3 regions of the Anoxybacillus sp. B2M1 genome follow, and region 1 is predicted to be linked to each of the others. Evidence: predicted binding sites of a transcription regulator. Region 1 holds the regulator's gene; each other region holds the start of a gene.
What was found. The regulator Rex, encoded in region 1, represses fermentation and respiration genes when NADH is low (regulators of the CRP and FNR family bind a similar motif). The targets are predictions, from matches to a motif close to TTGTGAAATATTTCACAA.
Positions count from the first base shown of each region.

Region 2: a site for Rex is predicted at 1,706-1,723, ahead of GFC28_RS14380 (cytochrome ubiquinol oxidase subunit I). Genes of this name have one in related genera too.
Region 3: a site for Rex is predicted at 2,012-2,029, ahead of ahlS (AhlS family quorum-quenching N-acyl homoserine lactonase). Genes of this name have one in related genera too.

Region 1 covers NZ_CP015435.1:2,370,579-2,373,860, forward strand. The annotation lists gene GFC28_RS11445 (CPBP family intramembrane glutamic endopeptidase) at 1-408, shown strand, start outside; gene GFC28_RS11450 (YdiK family protein) at 405-602, shown strand; gene tatC (twin-arginine translocase subunit TatC) at 616-1,362, opposite strand; gene tatA (twin-arginine translocase TatA/TatE family subunit) at 1,387-1,539, opposite strand; gene GFC28_RS11465 (redox-sensing transcriptional repressor Rex) at 1,536-2,195, opposite strand; gene moaC (cyclic pyranopterin monophosphate synthase MoaC) at 2,226-2,714, opposite strand; gene GFC28_RS11475 (ABC transporter ATP-binding protein) at 2,833-3,282, shown strand, end outside.
Region 2 covers NZ_CP015435.1:2,954,181-2,957,462, reverse strand. The annotation lists gene cydB (cytochrome d ubiquinol oxidase subunit II) at 1-257, opposite strand, end outside; gene GFC28_RS14380 (cytochrome ubiquinol oxidase subunit I) at 248-1,654, opposite strand; partial or broken gene GFC28_RS14375 (Fic family protein) at 1,995-2,309, shown strand; gene GFC28_RS14370 (Fic family protein) at 2,662-3,099, shown strand.
Region 3 covers NZ_CP015435.1:223,343-226,624, reverse strand. The annotation lists gene GFC28_RS01275 (iron-containing alcohol dehydrogenase) at 1-875, opposite strand, end outside; gene ahlS (AhlS family quorum-quenching N-acyl homoserine lactonase) at 893-1,741, opposite strand; gene GFC28_RS01265 (sigma-54 interaction domain-containing protein) at 2,074-3,282, shown strand, end outside.

The sequences.
Region 1 (3,282 bases):
CAGGCCGGATCAGAAAATACGAAAAACATTATTGAAATTATTCGGCTCACTCCGGCCCTTGTGATCGTCACATCTGTTATTGGGCCTATTTTAGAAGAAGTGATTTTTCGCAAAATTATCTTTGGTACCCTGTATAATAAGTATAATTTCTTGATTGCGGCTATGATTAGTTCCTTATTGTTCGCAGTCGTCCATATGGAGCTTGAACACCTTCTCCTGTATTCAGCCATGGGATTTACATTTGCTTTTCTTTATGCCAAAACAAAGCGTATTTTCGTTCCAATCTTTGCTCATGTGACGATGAATACGTTCGTTGTCTTGATGCAAACCGTCTTTGCTGATCATATTGGACAAATCATAAAAGAAACCGACAAGATGCAATTTATATTTGGGGGCTTTTCATTATGAGAATTTCACCTTTAAGTACCGCGTTGTTCTACTTTCTAATGGGGGCTTTATTCACTTATTTAGCCATTCAAAGCGCCCGTGGGGGCATATGGAATTTCTCTACCGTTGCCTTAATGGTCTTGGCCACCTTAGACTTCGGTGTATTTTTGCGACTGATCACCCTATATATTCGAATTCGAAATCAACAAAAATAAAAAGGGCTGACGTTCATTTTAAGTCAGCCCTTGCTTGTTCCGCTAAAAGCACTTTTCGATAGGCGATTCTTGAGATCCATATGCTCACTTCATATAAAAAGGACAACGGAATCATCACAATTAATTGTGATATTACATCTGGAGGGGTTATGATCGCTGCTACAATTAATAAAAGCAAATACGCATACCTTCTCCCTTTTGACAGTAAAAAAGGGGTAATCAACCCAAGACGCGTTAAAAACATAACAAGCACCGGCAATTGAAATAACGCACCAAACGGCAATACAAGCTGAAGCAAAAACGTAAAATATTCGTTAATGCCAATTACTTGATTGATGCCTAGATCTGTCGCCAAGTCTTGCATAAAACGGACGACAAACGGAAACAAAACAAAATAGGCAAAGCTAATGCCGCTTAAAAATAAAAATAATGACAATGGAATATAGCTAAGTGTCACTTTTCTCTCTTTTTCGTATAGTCCAGGGCTGACGAAGGCCCAAATTTGATAAAGCAAAACTGGTGCGGTCATAATCAAAGCGATGACAAATGCAAATTGCATATAAATTTTAATCGGATCGGTCAATCGAAAGGCATTCATCGTTAACTCTCTTGCTTCATCAGCCTGTTGCAAATACCGAATCACAGGCTCGACAAGAAAGAAGCTGGCAGTCAAAGCAATAGCGAAAAAAATCAGCACAATAATCAATCGTTTTCTTAATTCCCCAAGATGTTCATATACAGACATTTCTTTATCGCTCATATGGAACCATCCTACCGTTCATCGTTACGCTTTTTTGTTGTTTTCTTCTTCATCCGTTAATCCCTTCGTCGCACTCTTAAACTCTTTTAGCGACTGGCCGAGCGATTTCCCCAGCTCTGGAAGTTTTTTCGTTCCAAACAATAAGACAATAACAAGCAAAATAAGTAAATATTTCACAATGAGTTCACTCCATTTGATTCAGATGGGTAATTCTTTAAAAAATATACAAGCGACTGTAGCTCAATGGCCAAATCAATATGATGCACCCGGATGTTTTCCGGCACATTTAGGCGTGCAGGAGTGAAATTCAAAATGCCTTTGATTCCCTTCTGCACAAGACGATCCGTAATAGACTGCGCAGCATGCGCTGGAACGGTTAAAATCGCCACAGAAATTTGTTCATGGATGAGTTCTTCCAGTTGATTTAAGTGATAAACAGGCACTCCACCCACTTCTGTCCCTACTTTTGCTTGATCGACGTCAAAAGCCATCACGATCTTTGTATTATTATTTTTCATAAAATTATAATTTAAAAATGCTGTTCCTAGATTTCCGACTCCGACTAATGCCACTTCCGTGATTTCATCTTGATCAAGCGTCTTGCGAAAAAACGATAATAAATAACTAACATTATACCCATAACCCTTTTTTCCAAGAGCCCCAAAATAAGAAAAATCACGCCGAATGGTTGCTGAATCGACTTTAACTGCTTCGCTTAATTCAGCTGAAGATACTCGCTGTTTTCCTGAGGCATATAAATTTTTTAAAAAACGATAGTATAGTGGTAATCGCTTAGCAGTTGCCTGTGGAATTTTCGGCTGTTCATTGCTCATGATAAATCCCCCGCATTCACTTAAACCGTCTTACTTTGCTTTACGCTGGTAGTGTCCGGATTTCCCTCCGGCTTTTTCTACGAGATATGTTGGCCCAATCACCATTCCTTTATCCAACGCTTTGCACATATCATAAACCGTAAGCGCACAGACCGAAGCAGCCGTGAGCGCTTCCATCTCCACCCCTGTGCTCCCTTTCGTTTTCACAGTCGCTGTAATGATCAGCTCACAGCTCTGTTCATGCATCCTCCATTCGAATTGAATATCGACTCCTTTTAACATTAAAGGATGGCACATGGGAATAAGATCAGCAGTTTTTTTAGCCGCCATAATACCAGCGACTTGAGCAACCGCAAGGACATCTCCCTTTTTTACTGAATGGCTGACAATTCCTTCATAAATCTCCTGGCTCACCGTAATACTTGTCCGAGCCACCGCCACACGCACGCTATCCGCCTTTTCGGTAATATCGACCATTTTGGCGCGGCCTTGTTCATTAAAATGCGTAAAAGATGCCAATAATATCTCCTCCACTTATAAACTATACACTATTTTTTCCCGTCTGTCTTTTCTAACTCGTTTTATTGCCCAAGTAAAAGCTCTTGCGATACACTAGTAAAACGAGAGGTGAAAAACAATGATCATTTTACAAATACGACAACTTTCTAAATATTTTGGCGCTGATCTTATTTTATCGAATATAAAATTAGAAATACAGTCAAAAGACCGCATCGCTCTCGTCGGAAGAAACGGAGCGGGAAAATCAACGCTACTTAAAATCATGGCTGGCGAAATGTCATATGACAGCGGGGAAATCATCAAACCTAAAGATGTCACGATCGGTTATCTTGCCCAAGATAGCGGCCTCGATTCCACCCTATCAATATGGGAGGAAATGATGACCGTGTTTTCCCCATTAAAAGCAATGGAACAAGAGCTGCGCACAATGGAACAGCAGATGGGAGATCCCGATCTTCTTGCAGACCCAAAACGTTACGATAAATTGCTAAAAGAATATGATATCCTGCAAGAAAAATTTAAAGACCAAGGGGGATACCAATACGAAGCAGACATTCGTTCCGTTTTG
Region 2 (3,282 bases), 580 kb from region 1:
AACGGAATATAATAGCCGCTAAACATCGTCGCATACCAATGAGGGAACGCGGCAAAAATCGCTCCTCCCCCTGTTAAAAGCCACACTTCATTGGCATCCCAGAATGGCCCGATCGTATTGATCATGATGCGTCGTTCGACATCATTTTTTCCAAGAAACCGTCCAGCCATTCCCACACCAAAGTCGAAGCCTTCCAGAAAAAAGAATCCGATAAATAAGACAGCAACTAAAATAAACCATAATTCATTTAACGCCATCCTTGAACGGCCTCCTTTTCAAAAGGATCCACGGAAAGATCGCTTTCCTTCTGTTCATCATGATGCCCGGCTCCTTTTTTAATTTCTCGCACAAACAGATAAATGAGCACGATGGCCAAAATAAGATAAATCGTGGTAAAGGCAATGAACGAGAACAATAATGAGCCGACAGACACATTTGGCGAAATCGATTGAGCTGTCGTCATCAATCCAAAAACGGTCCATGGCTGACGGCCGATTTCTGTCATAATCCAGCCCGCCGTATTCGCGATAAATGGAAAGGCAATCAAGGCCACCATGATCTTTAAAAAGGCTGATTTTTTCATTAGCGTCTCCCGGAAATTCCACCATAAGCCGAACGCGGCCATCACAATCATCAACAGCCCTGCGCCCGCCATGATGCGGAAGCTCCAAAACGTCGTTTTCACCGGCGGAATATAGTTGCCCGGTCCGTATTTTGCTTCATATTCCTTTTGCAAGGTGAGCATTCCCGGCACCTTGCCTTCAAACTTCTCATAAGCAAGATAGCTTAACGCATACGGAATCGATAGCTCCAAGCTATTTTTTTGGTTTTCCACATCAATAAGGGCAAAAATCGTCCAAGCCGCCGGATCGCCGCTGTCCTGCCACAGCCCTTCGCTTGCGGCCATTTTCATTGGCTGGGATTCCATTAAATGCTGCGCTTGGGCATGTCCACTAAACGCCACGCCGAGTCCGGAAATCAAAGCAACGACCATCGCCATTTGAAACGACTTCTGGAAAAACTCTACTTCTTGCCGCTTCAATAATTTATACGCGCTCACGCCGCCAATGAAGAAAGCGCCTGTCGCCAATGATCCAAAAATCACGTGCGGATATTCCACTAATAATTGTGGATTTCGTAATAAAGCAAAGAAATCGTTCATTTCAGCCCGTCCATTCCGAATGACGATGCCAACAGGTTCCTGCATAAACGAGTTTGCGGCCAAAATCCAAAGAGCCGAAAGCATCGTTCCAATGGAAACAAGCCAAATGCACAATAAATGGATTTTCTTGGATAGACGCCCCCAACCAAAAATCCATAAACCGATAAACGTCGACTCCATAAAGAAAGCGAGCAGCCCTTCAATGGCCAAAGGAGCGCCGAACACATCCCCAACAAAGCGCGAATACTCTGACCAGTTCATTCCAAACTGAAACTCTTGAATAATTCCCGTTACCACCCCAACCGCGAAATTAATCAAAAACAAATGCCCCCAAAACTTCGCCATTTTTTTATAAATCTCTTGATTTTTCACCACATAAAATGTTTCCATCAGTGCAACCATAAAAGCTAAACCGATGGATAACGGAACAAACAAAAAGTGAAAAATCGTGGTTGCGCCAAATTGAAGCCGAGCTAAAAACAGTTCAGACATCGTAGCTTTCCCTCCTCGATGCATGTTACCCCTAATCATACGGTGAAAATATTGTTCAACCTTTCACATACTATTGTAATGAAAAACGATGTGCCTTTTGTTAAAGGACGTTGACTGATTTGTGACAAATATGTAGAGAATTTGTGACATAGTGAACAAACATTTCGTTGCCCCTCTTTTGTCCGCTCTCGACAAGTGACAGGCATTCACCCTCTGTTTTTTGATATTAACTATTAAAATGCAAAATATACTTTAATATTTTACTCAATAAACATAAAGTATAATTAAAGCGGTATATCAACATATTCGCCATTGCGATTCCTATCAAGAGGTGAAAGGCATGTTTCAAAAAATAAATGAATTAAAGGCAAAACTGGATGCTCAAAGACCGCTACCGCCTAGTTTGGTAAAAAACTTACGCGAAGTATTCCGTATTGAATGGATTTACAATTCTAACGCTATGGAAGGAAATACATTGAATTTGTTGGAAACAAAAATGGTGGTAGAAGAAGGGATTACGATTGGAGGAAAAAAATTAAAAGAACATTTTGAAGCGATTAACCATGCTGAGGCGATTGATTTCGTCGAAGAGCTGGTATCAAAAAAAGAACCGCTGACAGAATGGGTTTTGAAACAAATTCATTACTTAGTCGTGAACTACTCACCACTTAGCTAAAGCTTGAAGTGGGAGCTTCTCAGTTCCACGACGAAAGCCGCCTTTCGTCTCCCTGAGCGTGACTTCGGGTCGTTCCAACCCTAGATGTCCGACAATTCGGAGTTCTTTTGTACCTTGGATATTTTACGCATGGAAGGATCAGCTTGGTTTTCGCATTTTATTTTCTCCATGCAACCTCCTATATCCAGTTATGAAAGAACGACATAGGTTTATTTTACCACAGGGTCAGACAATTGAACAGGCAAAAGCCTGTCCTTGTCCGAAGTCGATTCATCTCCCACTTTCATCAAGCTTCGCAAGATTTAGAAGTGGGAGACTTCTCGACTGAAGAATGTTAAAAAATATTGACAATGAAAATGCAGGGAAACACGGAACACATCATGTAGGCATCTCAGGAAGCGTTCATCATCCTGTTCATTTTTTAAATGTCCAAGAGGAAATGAATCATTTATTTTCTTGGTATGAACAAAATAAGACCGCGCTTCATCCCGTCCCATTAGCTGCAAAGCTTCACTTTCGGCTTGTCTATATCCATCCTTTTGCGGATGGGAACGGACGAACCGCACGTTTGATGATGAACTTTATACTCATGCACCATGGATACCCTCCTGCGATTATTAAGGCAAGCCCTGAACATCGCTTAAAGTATTATGAATCGTTAGAAAAAGCAAGTGTAGAAGGGGAATTGGAGCCTTTTACCGAACTGGTGACCAAATGTGCAGAGGAAAGTTTGACACATTACCTCCAGGCTTTAGGAATAGAAGAATAAATAAAAACGAGGGGAAAGGGACAGGGCCTGTCATTCGTCGATTATTTGCAGGAAAAGGCGCAGGCGATTTCAGCCTAACGAAAACATCATCACACTTCAGACATATCAAAAAACAAAGCCGCTTCGTTGTAAACAACGAGGGCAGCGGATCTACCAGTTGTTAAAAATATTTTAAGATGATGA
Region 3 (3,282 bases), 1.7 Mb from region 1:
TATCCCATTACATATGGCAATAACACAGCGTTGGATTCTCCATGGGAAATATGAAATTGTCCGCCTAAAGGATAGGCAAGGGCATGAACACCAGCCACCCCCGCATGAAAGAAAGCGAGTCCTGCTAAATAGCTGCCATTGCTCATGTCGATCCGAGCTTGTTTATCGTTTCCGTCTGCGACCGCTTTTCGCAAAGACCGCCCAATCAATCGTATCGCTTGAAGAGCCAAGCCATCTGTTGTTGGGTTGGCGTGGACAGACACATAGGCTTCCACTGCATGGGTCAATGCATCAATACCGGTAGCCGCTGTGACGCGAGGAGGCACAGTAACGGTCAATGCTGGATCGACAATGGCTACATCCGCTAAAAGATAATCATGCGTTACTACATCTTTCGTCGTTTCCAAAGAAAGAACGGAAATATTGGTCACCTCCGAACCGGTTCCTGAGGTAGTCGGAATCAAAATTTTCGGCAGCCCTTTTTGCTGGACGGTTTTGGTGCCGGTCAAGTTTAAATAATCAGCAACAGTCCCCTCGTGTACAGCCAAAACAGCCGCTAATTTTGCTAAATCTAATGAGCTTCCCCCGCCGATTCCGATCACCATATCAAACTTGCCTTGGCGCGTCATGGAAACGAGCTTCTCTCCTACTTCTAATGGAGGCTCTGGAACGACATCTGTGTATCGCTCCACTTCGTATCCTTGTTGGATCAAAGGAGCTGTTACTCGTTGAATGAAACCGATTTTCTCAAGTACAGGATCTGTGACGACAAGAATCCTTTTCGGCGAAAAACGCCTAACCTCCGGAAGCAATTGCTCCAACGCTCCCCATCCGACATAACTAAGGGATGTAAAAGCCAGCCTAGCAACACTCATGATCTTCTTCTCCTTCTTTATTCGTAGAATCCCTCAGTGGATTTACGAAATTGTTTAAATTGCTCTGAATCATGTCCAAACCAAACCTGTGAATGGGTTTCCTTCGCTATTCGCCGGATTTTTTCGACGGTATTCATATAACCAAGAGAATCGTAAATAATGCCAGGCGGCTTAATCGGCGGACCATAACTTTCCGCCGTATAAACAGCATCAGAAGCAAGAATAATGCCGCCTGTTTCCGGCAATTCTACATGCAACCCAAGCATCCCCCATGCATGTCCGCTCCCAAAATTAAGCACCCTGATCCCTTCCGCCAGTAAAAGATGATCTTCATGCCGCTTTATGGTGCGCCATTGCAGATGATTTTTAATCCAAGCATCAATATCAGCCCAAATGTATGCCCCTTCTTTCTGATTGCGCGCATAACATTGGAGTGTACCATTTAGCTCATCCTCATGCACAATAATCGTTGCGTTCGTAAACATTTCTAAACATCCGGCATGATCAAGATGAAGATGTGAGGCAACTACAAACTTAATATCTTCCGGCCTCACTTTTAATTGCTCTAGCCGATTGTGAAGATGGCACTCTTCGCTCGCCGTCCATGGAAACATTTGCTGCGTCGATTCCGCCCAACGCCCTTGAGGTCCCATTGAATTGGGGTTGCAAGCGGTATCAAAAAGAATTTTGCCTTCTGGATGATCAATTAACACCGTATAAATGGGAAATTCCACAAATTCTGTTGGCGCGTGAGGATTGTGAATCGTCGCTGGATTATGCATGGCGATCATCCAGTTTTTATCCATTCTCATCCTTCCGTTATCCATCACATACAGTTTAGGATGCGCTTTCACCATATTCGTCATCAAAATTCCTCCTTCATCTTTTTGATTCTCTCGAACTAAACGAACGATTTTTCAAACCAGCGATTACTTTCTATGCCGGCCCAATCGGAAAGGGGCACCGTTCATATCACTTGCTTCCCTCCTCTCTTACTCATTTTTATTACAAGCAAATATCATGCCAATGCTAGAAAAGATAGCGACAAGGCAAACGGGATGGAAATAGGAATGAGGAAAAGGTGAAAAAAATCACCAACAAAAAGGAGAAGCTTAAATATGAGCCGAATAAAGGAATTGTGATATTTTTCACCACATGGTGAATTCATTCACCATCTATAAAAATATGGAGGGCTTATATGAAACAAAAAATCATAGATTCTCATATATGGGAAAGCATTTTTTCGTCTATCCATAACGGGGTCATTGTTGTTGATCGCCACAAGAAAATTTTGCTTATCAACTCCTCTGCGAAAAAACTCCTTCAGATCGAAAACCAACATTGGGAAGGGAAGGATATTCGGGAGCTCATCCCAACCACACAGCTTCCCTATGTGTTAGAGAGCGAAACAAGCTCAATTGGAGTAAAAATGAACATAGCGGGCCGCCAATGCCTTGTCAATCGAACTCCTGTGTACCAAAATGGCGAATTGGCCGGAGCCATCAGCGTCCTCCAAGATATATCCGAAATAGAGCACTACCATTCTCTTTTTAAGCAAATGGAAACCATTATTGAATTTTCAACAGATGGAATCTATGTGGTGGATAAAGAAGGAAGAACCTTAATGGTCAACTCCGCCTATGAGGAAATCACTGGCTTCCGTAGAGAAGAACTGATAGGCAATCATATGGAGGACCTTGTTAAGAAAGGATATTTTGATCAGTCTGTCTCTCTTCTTGTGTTAAGAGAGAAAAAGCGCATCTCGATTTTGCAAAAAATAGGCGGAAAAAAGGATGTCATCGTCACGGGAAATCCTGTATTTGATCAACAAGGCGAGATCGAGATGGTGGTAACAAGCGTCAGAGACATCTCCCATCTTATTCAAATGAAAGCCGAATTGGAAAAAGCCAAAAGCTTTTTTAAAATGGGGCATCATCGGTATACGTTCTCGATCGATGGTTCAGAAGAAAAAATGGTGTTTCTAAGCGATTCTATGAAGAGAATTTTCGAAAAAGTAAAACAGATCGCCCCCTATCCTACAAGTGTTCTGTTAACGGGCCCATCTGGTGTTGGAAAGGAAGTAATCGCCAATCTTATCCATCATTTAAGCGATCGGAAAGACAAACCGTTTATCAAGGTAAACTGCGGAGCGATTCCGGAGCCGCTGCTAGAATCAGAACTATTTGGCTATGAGAAAGGAGCATTTACAGGGGCACGAAAAGAAGGAAAAATCGGTTTATTAGAATTAGCAGACCAAGGAACCATTATGCTTGATGAAATAGGCGAAATGCCATTGTCTTTGCAGGTAAAGCTGCTTCGCGTTTTGCAAGAAAAACAAATTCAAAGAATCGGCAGCCATCAAGTGAAAACCCTAGATATTCGAATTATTTCGGCCACCAATCAAGAT